3 regions of the Erwinia sp. GW821-FHT03D09 genome follow, and region 1 is predicted to be linked to each of the others. Evidence: riboswitches for the same ligand, from Rfam matches in the RefSeq annotation. Region 1 holds a riboswitch; each other region holds the start of a gene.
What was found. Region 1 has a riboswitch for thiamine pyrophosphate ahead of AC07U6_RS12750 (TenA family protein). Riboswitches for the same ligand answer to the same signal wherever they lie in the genome.

Region 1 (5,563 bases):
AGATGGGGCTACAGGTACTGATGGGTGCGCCAAATATCGTTCGCGGCGGTTCGCACTCCGGCAACGTTGCGGCACGCGATCTCGCCTCGAAGGGGCTGCTGGATATTCTCTCCTCGGACTACTATCCGGCCAGCCTGCTGGATGCGGCATTCCGTCTGGCAGCTGATGAAGCCATCCCGATGGATCTGCCAGCCGCTATTGCGCTGGTCACCCGCAACCCGGCGCACGCCATCGGACTGACCGATCGCGGCGTGATTGCGGAAGGAAAACGTGCGGATCTGGTACTGGTTCATCAGCCGAGGGAACAGGTCTATATCAAAAACGTCTGGGCAAAAGGCCGGATGGTGTTCTGATGGCGCGGTTAATCTGGCTGATGGGCGCATCCGGCTCCGGCAAGGACAGCCTGCTGCTGGCGCTGCGCGAAAGCGCCCCCGAGCGGATGGTGGTGGCGCACCGCTATATTACCCGCAGCGCCTCCGCCGGAGGGGAGAATCATATCGCGCTGAGCGAACATGAGTTTCTGCGCCGCAGCGAGTTCGGTTTGTTTGCCGTTGAGTGGCAGGCGCATCAGTTTTACTACGCGCTGGGCACCGAAATCGATCTGTGGCTGGCCGCCGGGCTGGACGTGGTGGTCAATGGTTCGCGCCGCCATCTGGCGGTAGCACAGCAGCGCTATGGCGACCGCCTGCTGCCGGTGTGCCTGCAGGTTTCACCGGAGGTGCTGGCGAACCGCCTTCGCCAGCGTGGACGCGAGGATGAAGGTGAAATTGTCCGGCGCATGCAGCGGGCGGCGGAACCGATCTCGGGAGGATGTGTAACGCTGAATAACGACGGCGAGCTGGAACGCACGCTGAGGGATTTCTCACGGCTGCTGGCGGAAGTACCGTGTGCTGTTACGGAACAAAACATCAGATAATCATTAGATGGGCAGCCCTTCAGGTGCCTGATTGCTCCATGATGAACAAATGAAATTCAATATGTCGGCGATATTTCCGTCGCTGAGTGAATCGGCATAAGCGGGCACGGAATAAAGTGTGCCGCTGAGTTTTTGTTTACAACATCTGAACTGACAGGTTATGTTTCTTGCCGAACCTTTCCAGGGGGAGCCTACAAGCGGGCTGAGAGTTTGCACTTGCAACGGTGCGAAGACCCTTAATACCTGATCCGGATAATGCCGGCGAAGGGATGGCGCAACCTGTCTGACTTTTGCCTGCCTCTGAGCGAGACGGCCGGAGTATCCACATTCAGTCGCGCTGTCTTTACTTTACAGGACAACACGATGACCAAACGTTTTACCGAAATCCTGCGTAATCAGAATCTGCCAACCTGGTCGGCGGCCGTTAATCACCGTTTCGTTGAGGAGCTGGTCACCGGCACCGTTGACGACCGTGTGATGATTAATTACCTGATTCAGGATCACCGCTTCCTCGACAGCTTCCTGATCCTGGTTGGTGCGGCAATGACCAGTGCGGATACCACCGACGCCCGGCTGCGTTTTGGCCGCTTTGCCGGGATGGTATCCTCCGAAGAAAACACCTATTTCCTGCGTTCGTTTACTGCGCTGGGTGTCAGTGAGCAACAGCGCACCGAACAGCCGGACACCGCCCCGACGGCAGGTTTCAAAGCCATCATGCGTGAGGCGGCGGCCACCCACAGCTATGCAGCGATCCTCACCGTGCTGAACGTTGCTGAATGGCTGTATTATGACTGGGCCACTCAGGCTGCCCGACCGCTGCCGGATAACTTCGTCTACGCCGAATGGGTCACGCTGCACGATAACCCGGACTTCAACGCGTTTGTGGCGTTTATCCGCGAGGAGCTGGATCGCGTTGGACCGGCGGAATCCTCGCTGTGCGAAGATCTCTTCCACCGCGCGGTGGGGCTTGAAAAGGCGTTCTTTGATGCGGCTTATCAGTAAGGAACGTTGAACGTAGGGCGGGGAGCTGACTGTGTATTTCATCAGGGGAAATTCTCTCCCCGCCCATGTCGAGGATTGTGCGCCCAGCCTGCTGAACTTAGCTTCTGATGCTGACGCCCCGCGCGCCGTCGCTTTTTAGCAAATCCCCGCTTAAAGAGGCCCGCGTCTTATCAAAAGCGGGCAAGAAAGTTTTTAATCTGCGCCTGCGAAGATAACCCTTCCATCGGTCCCTTGTGCGAAACGGCAATCGCACCGCTGGCATTAGCGTACGTTAAAGATTCCTCAATGCTGTACCCCGCGAGAAACAGACTGATAAAGGTGGCACCAAAGCAGTCTCCGGCACCGGTCGGATCAACGATCGGCGTTTCCAGCCCGGGAACGTGTTTTTCAAGCAGCACATCGTGGCTTTTTTGATAATGGCTTGCTCCTTTTGGCCCCCTTTTAATCACTATATGTTGAATGCCGCTTTGCAAAAGCTCACTGACAATATCCTGTTCAGATTGACTTTTTCGGGTAGAGAAATGTGATATCTCTCCTTCGCTGGGCATAAAGATATCTGTGTATTCAAGGATATAATCGAATGCCTGCTCCATTTCCGGGATGTTAAGCATCTCTTTACGAATATTGGGGTCGAACGACACCGTGCCGTTATTTTCCTTCACGATATCAATCGCCTTACGCATCGCATCGATAATTCTGAACGAAAACAGTGAGGATCCCATGATATGAAAATGCCGGCACTGATTGAGCAACTTTATGTCAATATGCTTCGTGCTCAAACTGCCGCTGGCACTGTTAGGAATATTGAAAATAAAGTCACGTTCAATCTGGTTACGATAGCTGACGAAGGCCGTGCCGGTTGGAGCCTGATCGACAATGCTAATGCCCTCCGTGATAACCCCTTCCAGACGCAATCTCTCAATATTTAAGCGACCGAAATCATCATTGCCAACGCAACCGAACAGCGTCGCACCATAGCCTAATCTGGCAACCTGTGCGGCGAAAATCGCCGGGGCACCGCTGGGATACGGGCCAAGAAATTCTCCGGGCTGCATGAAGCTCTGGTTGTGTTCTTTAGAGAGAAATTCAACTAAAAGCTCGCCCATGGTGCAAATGTTAACTGACATAGTCACGCCTCATTCTCCGAAGAAGTTACGATTTGACCACGTAAAACATTCATTATTGCTGTACCGAATATTGAAGTCGGCATCGGAAAGAACGTGTTGATAATTTTCATTGATATAGCGGTGGGCAACAAGACACTTCATCTGGCTCAGATTGCCCAGCGAACTTACCGGACCGGAGGATTCAATAACGTTGTTAATGATAGCCGTCGAATTCAATGCTTTATCCAGGCATCGTTGATAATGCCTGGCCAGTAACGGCTGGTCGATGCTGCACCCGCCGCTGCCATCCTCAATACCGACTTCGAGAATACAGTGATTAACAGTAAATCGCTGAATCACATCATCAAAGGCTTTACCGGACAGTAGAGAACGGTGGCGAATCAACTCATCTCCGGCAACGATGATCTCCCCATCGATAAACTGTTCAGCCAGCAGGACATGCTGCAAATCGTTGATGATCACTCGGAGGTGACTCAGCCCACTGAGGAAGGGGATGATGCGACGAGCAATTTCACCATGACCGAGGAAAATAGTCTCACGATCGCCGATCGTTCGGCTGCAGTGGCGTGCTATTTCAATTTTATTCGCCAGGGTAAGCGGTGGCGGTGTGCTGATTTCATCCTGGGGTGAGGTACTGGAATTTGAAGAAGTGGCTATCGCTCCACCAAAGGAACGCTTTAAATAGCCCTGCTGTTCAAGGTAGCTGAGATCGCCGCGAATGGTGACGCCGGATACCCCCAGAAGAGTAGAAAGATCCTCAACTTTGATTTCACCCTGGCGATCGACCAGTTCAGCAATCTTCAGTCTGCGCTTGAGTAAATTCGATGACTTCCTGGGCATAGCTATCCCATCCATTAGTATGCATGGGCTTAATATAACGTTGGTGACTTTTAATTGAAAGTCATCGCTATTCGTTTGCTTTCATCTTGTAAGTCGGGTTGGTTGACTGCCGGTCAGAGCGCCTTTATCTGTCCCTCCTTGCAGTGAAAAAGTGTTTTATAGCCCATCTTCTGACTGGGAATAGTAGTTATTTTCTGAAAAAAAGATATTAATCAATGTATTAAATGTGTTGCTTTCAAAATGAAAGTTATTGTTCAAATTTCGATCTCCCTCACGCTTTTAAGCCGAGACTCACAGTATATTAACTTTCATGTTGTAAGTTATTTTTGTTTTGCTTATGTTTTGATTGTCATAAGCGTTATGGATATCCGTCATCTGTATCTAAGATTAGCCGGAGGAAACGAGACCTTATCCCTACATCTGAATAGCAGCGAAGCCGCCGAAGGCCATTTCTACTCCTTAATACCGTGCAGATTAATCTCGCCGCACGGCGGTGACCTACGCATATTTTAATTAAAATAAGACTGAGGACAGAATATGAAAAAACTCACGACGTTGGCATCCGGTCTGGTGATGGCTATGACAATATTTGCGCATTCAAGCTGGGCTAAAGATTATCAGATAGGGGCTTCTCTGCTTACTCAGCAGCACCCTTTTTATATTGAGCTGGCCAATGCGATGAAAGCAGAAGCAAAAAAAGACCACGTAGCATTGAGTATCTCTATTGCCAATCAGGATTTGAATAAACAGCTTTCAGACGTTGAAGATTTTATTACCCGAAAAGTTGACGCGATTATTATTTCTCCGGTTGATTCCAAAGGCGTTCAGGCTGCGATTATTAAAGCAGAGAAAGCGGGAATTCCGGTGATAACGGTGGACGTCGCGGCAGAAGGCGTACCTGTTGTGGCGCACGTTGCCACCGATAATTACGCCGGCGGCGTGATGGCCGGCAAACTGATGGGCCAGTTGCTCAATGGTAAAGGTCAGGTTGGCATTATTGATTATCCTGCACTGCAGTCGGTTGTCGCCAGAGTTGACGGCTTCAAAGAAGGCCTTGCCGCGACCCCTGATATCAAAATCGTATCGGTTCAGACTGGTATTACGCGCGCAGAAGCACTGACGGTGGCGCAGAACATGATGCAGGCGCATCCGGACCTCAATGGACTGTTTGGCTTTGGCGACGATGCCGCTCTGGCAGCGGTCATCGCGGCTAAATCTGCCCGTAACGAGTCGATAAAAATCATTGGATTTGACGGCATGTCTGAAGCGCGTGAGGCGGTGGATGCGGAGAAAACCTTTGTGGCGGTGGTACGTCAGTACCCGGATCGGATGGGAACCCAAGCCATTGATGCTGCGGTCGATCATCTTAACGGCAAGCCGGTTGACAAGCTTATACCGGTTGCACCGGGCATTTACGCAAAAAAATAACCTGAAACGTTTACCGGCGATAGAGCGGAAGAACTCTGTCGCCCGTGGAGAGGGCCATGACGGAAACGGTTCTGACAGTCAACGAGATTACCAAAAGCTTCGGTCCGGTGAGTGCATTAAAAAAAGTCAGTCTGCATATTCGCCGGGGAAAAGTTCATACCTTGCTGGGTGAAAACGGCGCGGGTAAATCAACGCTGATGAAAATTCTGGCCGGAGTATATCAGCCAACAAGTGGGGAAATTATTTTTAA
Region 2 (5,563 bases), on a different contig from region 1:
GTATGTATCGTCGATCCTGAATCTGCTGCCCCCCATAAAGGCTATGTGACTGACCACATAAAACCGATTCACCTTAATCAAGGTGATGTTGATGTTTACCTGTGCGGTCCTCCACCAATGGTTGATGCCGTCATGGCATTTTTAAAATCAAAATCTATCACTCCGGTAAATTTCTACTATGAGAAATTTACCCCGCAGGTCGTAAAGGAGAGTGTGTGATATGGGACATCAACGATTTCATGATCGCGTCATGGTGATTACCGGCGCAGCGCAGGGTATTGGCAAGGCTGTTGCCGAGCGCGCGGCAGCTGAAGGAGCCAGACTGGTTCTGATTGACCGCTCGGAATGGGTTGATGTTCTGGCACAAACTCTGCGAGAAACAGGTCACGATGTATTGCCTCTTCGTGCTGACCTGGAAGACTGGGATAGCACATACCAGGCTTTCGAAGAGGCATATCAACACTACGGCCAGGTAGATATTCTGATTAACAACGTGGGTGGCACCATCTGGGCCCGCCCCTTCGCCGAATACTCTCCTCATCAAATCGATGCCGAAATACGCCGTTCTTTATACCCAACTTTATGGGGATGCCGTGCGGTGTTGCCGTATATGCTCAAAGTACAAAAAGGGGTGATCGTCAATGTTTCGTCGGTGGCAACCCGGGGCATTCACCGCGTACCCTATTCTGCGGCCAAGGGCGGCGTCAATGCCCTGACCCAATCGCTGGCATTCGAATACTCCAGCTCAGGTATCAGGATCAATGCCACTGCACCAGGTGGTACTGAAGCACCGCCCAGATTGACGCCACGCAATCTGACTCAGGAACCCCCTACGGCAGAGGAAAAAGCCTGGTATCAGGGCGTGGTTGATCAAACCTGCGAGACAAGTTTGATGCACCGTTATGGCACGGTGGATGAACAGGCGGCTGCGATTCTCTTCCTTGCCAGCGATGATGCCAGCTATATTACAGGAACCGTGTTACCCGTAGCCGGAGGGGATCTGGGATAGCACACCATTTACCCGACTGATATCAAAAGGATCTATGACGAAGATCCTGCTGCCATGGATGGCGGCCCTACATGTATGTGATGTAATCGATTGCTGATAATGCGTTCAGTCTGTAGGACATATGCTTTTCAATGAAGGAACTGATGACTTTTTCGTGGGTTTCGATGGAATGTGAGAAAGTCGGTTACTTTATGGACGAAAAAAAGTTGCAGTGGATTTGACCCTATATATCCAGACGCTTTTTATCTCTTACTGGACTGCCCCCAAAAAAGGCTCTAATACCCGCAATGGCTACTCGTCAAAAACACTACTTTGCGATGATGGCGAGATTGAACTGAGCACGCCACGGGACCGCGAAAATACCTTCGAACCCCAGCTGAACGCTGGTAATGGTGCATTGTGCCGTCCGGCAGGGCGACGCTGACTGGCAGTCCCCATGTATCGAGGGTAAATCTGGTGCGGTTACCCAGCGCATCGGTCTGCGCCATAAGCTGGTTATCCACCCACTCAAAGTGCGTTTCACCGCCATCGTCCTGCCGGATACAGATAATATTGTTGCGTTCGTCGCGAACGTAGCTGGTGACGCCACCAAACCCGTTATGAAAGTGGCCTGTACGCGTGTCGTCATCCCAGACAAAATGCCCCGGCCATAGCCCTTCCGCTGCCCGGCCATCAATGGCGCGCCCAAGACAGTCATAGTCATGCTCCACCCAGGTGCGACAGGTCACTCCAGCGCAGCATCCACCCTTCCGCTGACCAGCGGTAATCAAAGCTGCGGCCTTCCCCGGCCCGGACGCTCAGCAGGTAGCCCCATTCATCATACCGGTAGCTGGCCAGCGTTCTGAGCGGCTGGCGCGCGCTATCGCACAGCGTCAGCCTGATGATACACCCGTGCTCCGTTTCCACATGCACCAGCCGTTCGTCTGCCAGCGCCAGCCAGCGCTATCCCAGGGTCAACGTCGCAGTTCACGACGTGATCAACGAGAAAGTACTCGAAATGGTGCAGGAAGGACGCGTGGAGATGGGTGTTGCCTTCGAACCCGAACAGGCCGATTCGCTGTATTTCACCCTGCCAGGCATCGACCGTTTTGTCGCCGTCGTTCCGGCAGACAGCCCGCTGGCGCAGAAAAAACAATTGAGCTGGCGTGAACTGCTACAGCTCGATTTTATTACACTTCAGCGCCCGTCCGCAGTTCGTCTGCTGCTGGAGCAGTCGCTGGTGAAGGCGGGACGGCGGCTGGACGTGGCTTTTGAAAGCCATCAGCGGGTTACGGTGGGTAAGATGGTAGCTGGCGGGCTGGGTGCCAGTGCGGTCCCGGCGCTCTGTATCCAGCAGATGCGTGAACTGGGTGCGGTTTGCGTGCCGTTGACGGCCCCACAGATTGAACGGCGCGTGGGTTTGCTGCAGCGTAAGCAGCATCAGCTTTCTCAGGCCGCCACAATGCTCGCCCGGACGCTGTGCGAGGTGAGCCGCTGGCCCGCATTATGATTGTAATAAAAAAATAAATATCGTATAACAACCGACTCCGAGGGGTGTCCTGTAACGGGCTGAGATGGCAGTAATGCCGAACCCTTTGAACCTGATCTGGGTCATGCCAGCGAAGGGACGGGTTGGCAAACACAGATCTGCTTTTGCCTCTTCACACCGCCGCCGCACCCCGGATCTCCACCACGATTTTGGAGATCTTATGCCTGCTTCAATGTTCGAATTCGGTCTGTTTGGTCGCCTCCGTCAGAATGCGGGACCGCACTGGGAACACTACGTCGCTCACCCGTTCCTGCAACAGCTCGGTGCCGGTACGCTGCCAGAAGTTGCCTTCCGCCGCTATCTGACCCAGGACTATCTGTTCCTCGTCCACTTCGCCCGCGCCTACGCCCTGCTGGTCACCAAATTCCACACTCTGCCGGAAATCCGTGCTGCCGTCGGATCGTTGAATCACATCGTTGCCGAACTACCGCTTCACGTCGGCTACTGCGCAGGATGGGGGTTGAGCGAAGAGCTGATGGCCCGCGAACCGGAAGCCAGCGAAACGATCAACTACACCCGCTACGTGCTGGATATCGGCCATACCGGGGATGCCCTTGAGCTACTGGCTGCCCTGCTGCCGTGCGTGGCGGGCTATGCTGAAGCGGGGCTGCGTCTGCTGGCCGATCCGGCCACAGTGATGGAGGGCAATCCTTACGCTTCGTGGATGCAGAACTACAGCGACCAGGGCTATCTGAACGGCGTGAAAGCGGCGATTGAGCTGCTCGACCGCGTGGGCCAGCAGCGCGGTGCCGATGCCCGCTTCGATCGGCTGAGTGACATCTTCACTACCGCCACCCGTCTGGAAGGTGCCTTCTGGCAGATGGGACTCAACGCCGTCGAAAACCCGGTTAACGTGTGGTGAACAGCGTTATTTCCCGCCCCGGCATCGAAATCCGCGATCTGACCCTGCGTTTCGGCAGCCGGACTATCTTTGAGCGGCTGAACTTCCGCATTGAGGGCGGCACCTTCGTCGCCATGCTCGGGGCCAGCGGCGCGGGCAAAACCAGCCTGCTGAAAATCATCGCCGGGTTGGCGACTGCAACGTCTGGCACAGTAAGCGCCAGCGACGGCCTGCCGGTGCCGGGGCGAATTGCCTATATGGGCCAGCAGGATCTGCTCTATCCGTGGCTGACGGTACGCGAAAACATCACCCTCGGGCCTCGCCTGCGCGGGGAAAAAGCCGACCGCGCCTGGGCGGAGCATCTGCTGGAACGCGTCGGGCTAAGCGGGCATGGCAACGAGCGCCCCGCCGCACTTTCGGGCGGTATGCGCCAGCGTGCAGCGATTGCCCGTACGCTGTACGAACGCCAGCCGATTGTCCTGATGGATGAGCCGTTTTCGGCGCTGGATGCCATTACCCGCGCCACCATCCAGACTCTCGCCGCCGAACTGCTGGCCAACCATACCGTGCTGCTGATCACCCACGATCCGATGGAGGCCTGCCGCCTCAGCCACCGCCTGCTGGTGCTGTCGCCGCATCCTGCCGGGCTGGATGACAGCCATCATATCGCCGGGCTGCCGCCGCGCGCGCCGGATGATGCCGACCTGCTGAAAAGCCAGGCCGAACTGCTGCAACAGCTGGTGAGGGCCGCAGAATGAGCCATCAACAGGACAGCCGCCTGGCAAAATGGGGGCGCGGGCTGACGGTGTTTCTCGGCCTGGTGCTGCTGTGGTGGCTGGCAACGCTGAGCGATATTCCGGCGTTTCTGCTGCCGACGCCCGCCGCCGTGGCGCAGGCGTTGTGGGAGGGTCGCGGATTCCTGGCCTACCACTCGCTGGTGACGGCATCCGAAGTGGTCAGCGGGCTGCTGCTCGGGGTGCTGCTCGGCGCACTGCTGGCGCTGAGCATGGTGTATTCGCCGCGCCTGCAGCGCTGGCTGATGCCGCTGGTGCTGACCAGCCAGGCGATCCCGGTGTTCGCCCTCGCCCCGCTGCTGGTGCTGTGGTTCGGCTTTGGCATGAGCGCCAAGGTGGCGATGGCGGTGCTGGTGATCTTCTTCCCGGTGACCTCGGCCTTTTTCGACGGCCTGCGCCGGGTGAATAACGACTACCTCGATCTGGCCCGCACTATGGGGGCTTCCCCCTGGGCGCTGCTGCGCCACGTGCGGCTGATGGCGGCACTGCCCGCCTTCGGCACCGGGCTGCGCATGGCGGCGGCCGTGGCCCCCATCGGGGCGATTATCGGCGAATGGGTCGGATCGGCCGAAGGGCTGGGCTACCTGATGCTCAACGCCAATGCGCGGATGCAGACCGACCAGCTGTTTGCCGCGCTGTTTATTTTGATTTTGATGACGGTGCTGCTCTGGGTTGCCGTCGATAGCCTGCTGCGCCGCCTGATTAACTGGACGGCGGAATAACCACCTGCATACGACATAACAAGGAATAACAGCAATGAAAAAGAACCTCTGCGCCCTGCTGCTGGGAACAGCCATCGCGGGCCACGCCGTCGCCGCGGAAAACGTCACGCTGATGCTGGACTGGTACGTTAATCCGGACCACGCGCCGATTATCGTTGCCGAGCAGATTGGCGCGTTTAAAGCCGAAGGGCTGGACGTGAAGATCGTGCCGCCGTCCGATCCTTCCCTGCCGCCGCGCCTGGTGGCCGCAAAGAAAGCCGATCTGGCTATCACCTATCAGCCCCAGCTGCACTTCTTCGCCGATCAGGGCTTACCGCTGGTACGCGTCGGCACCCTGGTGAATACGCCGCTGAACACGCTGATGACGCTGGATAAAAACATTAAATCGCCTGCCGATCTGAAGGGCAAAAAGGTCGGTTTCTCGGTCACCGGCATTGAAGAGGCCACGCTGGGCACCATGCTCAAGCACGAGGGCGTTTCCTCTGCCGATATCACCCCGGTTAACGTCAACTTCCAGCTGACCGGTGCGCTACTGGCAGGCCAGGTGGATGCGGTGATCGGCGGCTATCGCAATATCGAAGCGCTGGAGCTGCAAATTCAGGGCAAAGATCCCAAGGTGTTTAATGTAGAAGATTATGGCGTTCCGGCCTATGACGAGCTGGTGATCGT
Region 3 (5,563 bases), on a different contig from region 1:
CGCTGCTGCTGCCAGTGGCGATATGGAATGATGAAGATCGTTTTAATCAATCCCCAGCTGAACGGCTTTGCTGCTCTGTTTTCATGAAATTCCATCATCTGCCCCCTCAATGCCCGGTGTATGAACGGTATTTTGTCGCGGATGACATAAATGATACAGATGCAGAAATACTGTTTTATTGGCATACAGATGGCGTGATACGCTGACTGAATGGTCATAAAGACGTTAATCTGTACTGGTTTTCATTCCAGACTGAATGATGAGGGGGATACGATGACGCGTTACCAATATCTGGCAGACCTGCTGGCACAGCGCATTGAGCAGGGCTTGTACCAGACGGGAGAGCGGTTGCCGTCGGTACGAGCCCTTAGCAGCGAACATGGTGTCAGTATCAGTACGGTGCAGCAGGCCTATTATCTGCTGGAAGAGCGACAGCTGATTACCCCGCAGTCGCGCTCGGGATATTTCGTTTCCCCGCGCAAGGCTGCTCCACCGGTTCCGGCAATTACCCGCCCGGTTCAGCGCCCGGTTGAAATCACCCAGTGGGATGCCGTGCTGCATCTGCTTGAAGCCCGTTCCGATGAGCATACCCTTCAACTGGGTAGCGGTATGCCGGATGTCGGTCAGCCAACGCTGAAGCCGTTGTGGAAGTCTATCAGTCGGGTTGCTCAACAGCAGGAAGAACGCCTGCTGGGCTATGACACGCTATGTGGCATCCCGGAACTGCGTGAACAGATTGCGCGCCTGATGATCGACAGCGGCTGCCAGCTGGAGGCGGATGACATCGTCATTACGACCGGTTGCCATGAGGCCCTGTCGATATCGATACGCGCGGTCTGTCAGCCAGGCGATATCATCGCCGTTGAATCGCCAACCTTTCACGGCATCATGCAAACCCTGCGTGGATTCGGCATTCGGGCGATAGAGATCCCCACTGACTCTTCGACGGGTATCAGCCTTGAAGCACTGGAGCTGGCCTTTGAACAATGGCCAATCAAAGCGGTGGTGGTCGTGCCGAACTGCAATAACCCGCTGGGGTTTATTATGCCGGAGTATCGCAAGCGGGCTCTGGTAACACTGGCACAGCGCTTTGATGCAGCGATCATCGAGGATGATGTGTACGGCGAGCTGGCTTTTGACTATCCGCGGCCGATAACCATTAAGTCGCTGGATACCGATGGTCGCGTTTTGCTTTGTAGTTCATTCTCAAAAATTCTAGCCCCGGGACTGCGGGTGGGGTGGGTGGTACCGGGACGATACTTCGACCGCGTGCTGCATATGAAGTACATCGTTACCGGGTCAACCACTACCCTGACGCAGATGGCGGTCGCCGGATTTATAAGCCAGGGCTACTATCAGCCGCACCTGCGGCGTATGCGGATTACCTATCAGCGAAACCTGGAGATATTTACCCGCCTGGTACGTCAACATTTTCCCTGTGGTATTTGTGTTACCCGTCCTCAGGGCGGTTTCCTGATCTGGGTTGAGCTACCGGAAGCATTTGATTCACACCGGCTCAATGCTGAACTGCGTGAGTCGAAAATTCAAATCGCCGTCGGTTCGCTGTTTTCCGCATCGGGCAAGTACCGCAACTGCCTGCGGCTGAGCTACGCCCAAACCTGCACGGATAAAACCGAACGGGCGCTGGCGATTCTTGGTGCTGCCTTAGAGCGGGCTATGCAATCCTGCTCTCCGATGCGTGAGCTGGCGATGACCAGCGATGTTCGGGGAGAAGGCAGGGCCAGCGGGAAGGAACAGCGCTGACCCTGGCTGACGGCGAAACTGCTGCCAGCACTGCCACTATAGCGGCGTATGCAGAGGTGAAAAGCCGCAGAGACTGAGCCTGCGGCGTTGCTTCATGACACTTTGCCGGCGTTACGACATATTACATTTTATTGTGCAGTGCCTTCCGGGGATTCAACCAGATCCAGCAGCTTGCGGGTTGCCGCCTGCCAGTCGTCCGCTTTGGTGATAGCACTGACCACCGCCACGCTGCCGACGCCGGTTGCCAGCACCGCCGGGACGCGATCGATGCTGATACCACCAATCGCCACGGTTGAGATACCCTGCAAGCGCTGAATATGGCGGGTCAGTTCTGCCAGGCCCTGCGGCGCAGAAGGCATATCTTTGGTCTGCGTAGGGAAGACATGGCCCAGTGCGATGTACGAAGGCTGAACGGCCAGTGCGCGATCCAGCTCGGCATCATCGTGAGTAGACAGTCCCAGCCGCAGCCCTGCAGCGTGAATCGCATCAAGGTCGGCGATATCCAGATCTTCCTGCCCCAGATGAACGCCATAGGCCTGATGCTTGATTGCCAGACGCCAGTAGTCATTTATAAACAGCCTTGCCTGGTAACGTTTGCCAAGGGCAATCGCTTCAGCGATCTGCTGTTCGACTTCGTCATCCTGGCGATCTTTTATGCGCAATTGGATAGTGCGCACGCCAAAATCCAGCAGGCGGGCAATCCATTCAACGGTTTCCACTACCGGATAAAGCCCAAGCCGGGCATCGGTAGCGGGAAAAGGACCACGACTCATACATTTTCCTCGGTTTTAAGCGCATCGGCGCGGTGATACAGTTCACCGCCGCGAGTGCGGAATTCATCAGACATTTGTGCCATACCGATCTCAATTGGCACGGCTTCGGCTTGCTGGCGTGCAGCGTATTCGCGCACTTCCTGGGTAATCTTCATCGAACAGAACTTCGGCCCGCACATTGAGCAGAAGTGCGCCACCTTACCGGATTCCTGCGGCAGGGTTTCATCATGATAGGCGCGGGCGGTATGCGGATCGAGGGCAAGGTTAAACTGGTCTTCCCAGCGAAACTCAAACCGTGCCTTAGACATTGCATTATCACGGATCTGAGCGCCTGGATGGCCTTTCGCGAGGTCAGCGGCGTGCGCGGCGATTTTATAGGTAATCAGTCCTTGCTTAACATCTTCTTTGTTGGGCAAACCAAGATGTTCTTTCGGCGTCACGTAGCACAGCATCGCACAGCCAAGCCAGCCGATCATCGCGGCCCCAATCCCTGATGTAAAGTGGTCATAACCGGGAGCGATGTCGGTCGTCAGCGGACCGAGCGTATAAAACGGTGCTTCATGGCAATGTTCCAGCTGCTCGGTCATATTACGGCGGATCATCTGCATTGGCACGTGCCCGGGCCCTTCAATCATCACCTGCACATCATATTCCCAGGCAATTTTAGTTAGTTCTCCTAACGTATGCAGCTCGGAGAACTGTGCTTCGTCGTTGGCATCCTGAATTGAACCCGGGCGCAGACCGTCACCGAGTGAGAGGGAAACATCATAGGCGGCACAGATTTCACAAATCTCGCGGAAATGCAGATAGAGGAAGCTTTCTTTGTGGTGCGACAGGCACCACTTCGCCATGATCGACCCGCCGCGCGAAACAATACCAGTCAATCTTTTGGCGGTCATCGGTACATAACGCAACAACACGCCGGCATGAATAGTAAAATAATCAACACCTTGCTCCGCCTGCTCCAGCAGCGTATCGCGGAAAATCTCCCAGTTAAGATCTTCTGCCACGCCATTCACCTTCTCCAGCGCCTGGTAGATCGGCACGGTGCCGATCGGTACCGGGCTGTTTCGCAAGATCCATTCACGTGTTTCATGGATATAGCTGCCGGTGGAAAGATCCATCACCGTGTCGGCACCCCAGCGAGCAGACCACACCAGTTTTTCAACTTCCTCCTCAATCGAAGAGCTGACCGCGGAGTTGCCGATATTGGCGTTGATCTTCACCAGGAAGTTACGCCCAATGATCATCGGTTCCGATTCCGGATGGTTAATATTGGCCGGAATGATCGCCCGTCCGGCGGCGACTTCCTGGCGCACAAACTCTGCGCTAATATTTTCCGGCAGGCTGGCACCGAAGCTGTTGCCCGGGTGCTGTTGCAGAAGAATTTCACCGCGAATGCGCTCGCGGCCCATATTTTCACGTATCGCAATATATTCCATTTCCGGGGTGATGACACCCAGGCGCGCGTAATGCATCTGAGTAACGCAGCGACCTGCCAGTGCGCGTCGTGGACGAGGAGGATTATCGAAACGCAGATGATCCAGTCCTTCATCAGCCAGCCGCTGCTGGGTGTAGACTGAGCTGAGTTCAGCAATTTCTTCCGTATCGGCACGCTGGTGAATCCATGTGCTGCGCAGCTTGTCGATACCGCGATGCACATCGATAGCGGCTGCCGGATCGCCGTAGGGGCCTGCGGTGTCATAGACCGGCACCGGTTCATTCTCTTCTAATAGCGGATTGTCTTTATTGCCGCCGATAACGGTTGGGCTTAGCTGGATTTCACGCATCGGTACGCGGATATCGTCCCGGGACCCGATCAGATAAATACGTTTTGAATTGGGGAAGGCCGTGCCCTGCAGAGAATCGATAAACTGCTGAGCTTCAGCGCGCTGCTCACGGCGATTAGTTTTTTTCTCAACGAGAAGTTTTTCAACGGTAGACATAGCAAATTCCTGAAATATTAGGGAAAGTTGCTTGCCTGGAGGCGGGAGTAATTTGAACGATGAGAAACATTTTATTTCGCATCATCGCAGACGATTTTACTCTTGTTCCCTTCGCAGGTGTTAACCTGAACAGGTTCCGCGGATCCCGAATTAACGGTCTCAGCCCCGTGGGGCACTCCGACAAGAAATACTCTCTGATTTTCACACTTGGGTGCCAGAAAATCAGTTTGAAGTCAGAACAAAACGTTTTTTGCTCAAACTAAATAGCCTCTTCAGCATAAAGGGGCTAATTGGAAACTACAAGTAATTCACAATCTGATAACGAATCAGGCGGAAGGAGCAAGAGGCGCTACATCTTTAGTTATATGATTTTCAGCAACTTTTTCCAGGGCCAGCTTAATAAATTTATCCTCCAGCACGAAGCGTTCAGCCAGCGCCTCGCCGACCAGAGAAAGCGTTTGCTGGAAATCTACTGCATCATCTGTTTCGATGGACTTTTCCAGATATGTATCATAAATCTGCATAATGTGGTCGGTATTGGCGCGTAAAGAGGGATAAATCAGTGCCGCCTGCGCCAGCTGTTCCGTTCCTTCAAGCTCTTTGATGAAACGTTCGTAGGCCGTGAAATGGCCCGCTGAGAGATAGTCCACCAGATTCTGGCAAAAATTATCCAGTGCATTTTCATCGAGCGCCGTCAACGATTCCTTGTTAGGCTTTAAACCAGCCATTTGATAATAGGCAATCAGCAGCTGCTTACGGGCATGTAAACAGAAATCGACCAGTTCACTACAGCCGCTAACGCGTGCGGTCAGGTTTTCTAACTGGTTAAGCATGTTCATCTCCGTGAGTTTTATTTTTAATGCCTGACCTCAAACCAGTCTTTGAGCTGAGGATGATAAGCAAGTTATGGAACGTCAAATATCAAGCGTAGACACTGGCTGGTGGGTTGTCAGCCACGAACATAAAATTTGGTTACCAAAAGGCGAAATTCCTCGAGGATCTGCCGAATCACTCGGCTTGACGGGATCAAAAGGATCGCCTATTGGCGAATGGCAGGGGGAAACGGTGTGGTTGATCTGC

Region 2: another riboswitch for thiamine pyrophosphate. It lies ahead of tenA (thiaminase II); the one in region 1 lies ahead of AC07U6_RS12750 (TenA family protein).
Region 3: another riboswitch for thiamine pyrophosphate. It lies ahead of thiC (phosphomethylpyrimidine synthase ThiC); the one in region 1 lies ahead of AC07U6_RS12750 (TenA family protein).

The regions. Positions count from the first base shown of each region.
Region 1 is NZ_JBWKUK010000011.1:48,935-54,497, reverse strand. It holds gene phnM (alpha-D-ribose 1-methylphosphonate 5-triphosphate diphosphatase) at 1-353, shown strand, start outside; gene phnN (ribose 1,5-bisphosphokinase) at 353-916, shown strand; TPP riboswitch at 1,090-1,203, shown strand; gene AC07U6_RS12750 (TenA family protein) at 1,280-1,918, shown strand; gene AC07U6_RS12745 (sugar kinase) at 2,089-3,045, opposite strand; gene AC07U6_RS12740 (DeoR/GlpR family DNA-binding transcription regulator) at 3,055-3,885, opposite strand; gene AC07U6_RS12735 (substrate-binding domain-containing protein) at 4,423-5,313, shown strand; gene AC07U6_RS12730 (sugar ABC transporter ATP-binding protein) at 5,370-5,563, shown strand, end outside.
Region 2 is NZ_JBWKUK010000029.1:10,680-16,242, reverse strand. It holds gene benC (benzoate 1,2-dioxygenase electron transfer component BenC) at 1-219, shown strand, start outside; gene benD (benzoate diol dehydrogenase BenD) at 221-1,009, shown strand; partial or broken gene AC07U6_RS21430 (transposase) at 1,269-1,388, shown strand; gene AC07U6_RS21425 (hypothetical protein) at 1,709-1,921, opposite strand; gene AC07U6_RS21420 (LysR substrate-binding domain-containing protein) at 1,890-2,498, shown strand; TPP riboswitch at 2,529-2,633, shown strand; gene tenA (thiaminase II) at 2,698-3,399, shown strand; gene AC07U6_RS21410 (ABC transporter ATP-binding protein) at 3,396-4,136, shown strand; gene AC07U6_RS21405 (ABC transporter permease) at 4,133-4,894, shown strand; gene AC07U6_RS21400 (ABC transporter substrate-binding protein) at 4,929-5,563, shown strand, end outside.
Region 3 is NZ_JBWKUK010000028.1:8,939-14,501, reverse strand. It holds gene AC07U6_RS21240 (aminotransferase-like domain-containing protein) at 274-1,764, shown strand; gene thiE (thiamine phosphate synthase) at 1,893-2,537, opposite strand; gene thiC (phosphomethylpyrimidine synthase ThiC) at 2,534-4,483, opposite strand; TPP riboswitch at 4,573-4,673, opposite strand; gene rsd (sigma D regulator) at 4,810-5,316, opposite strand; gene nudC (NAD(+) diphosphatase) at 5,390-5,563, shown strand, end outside.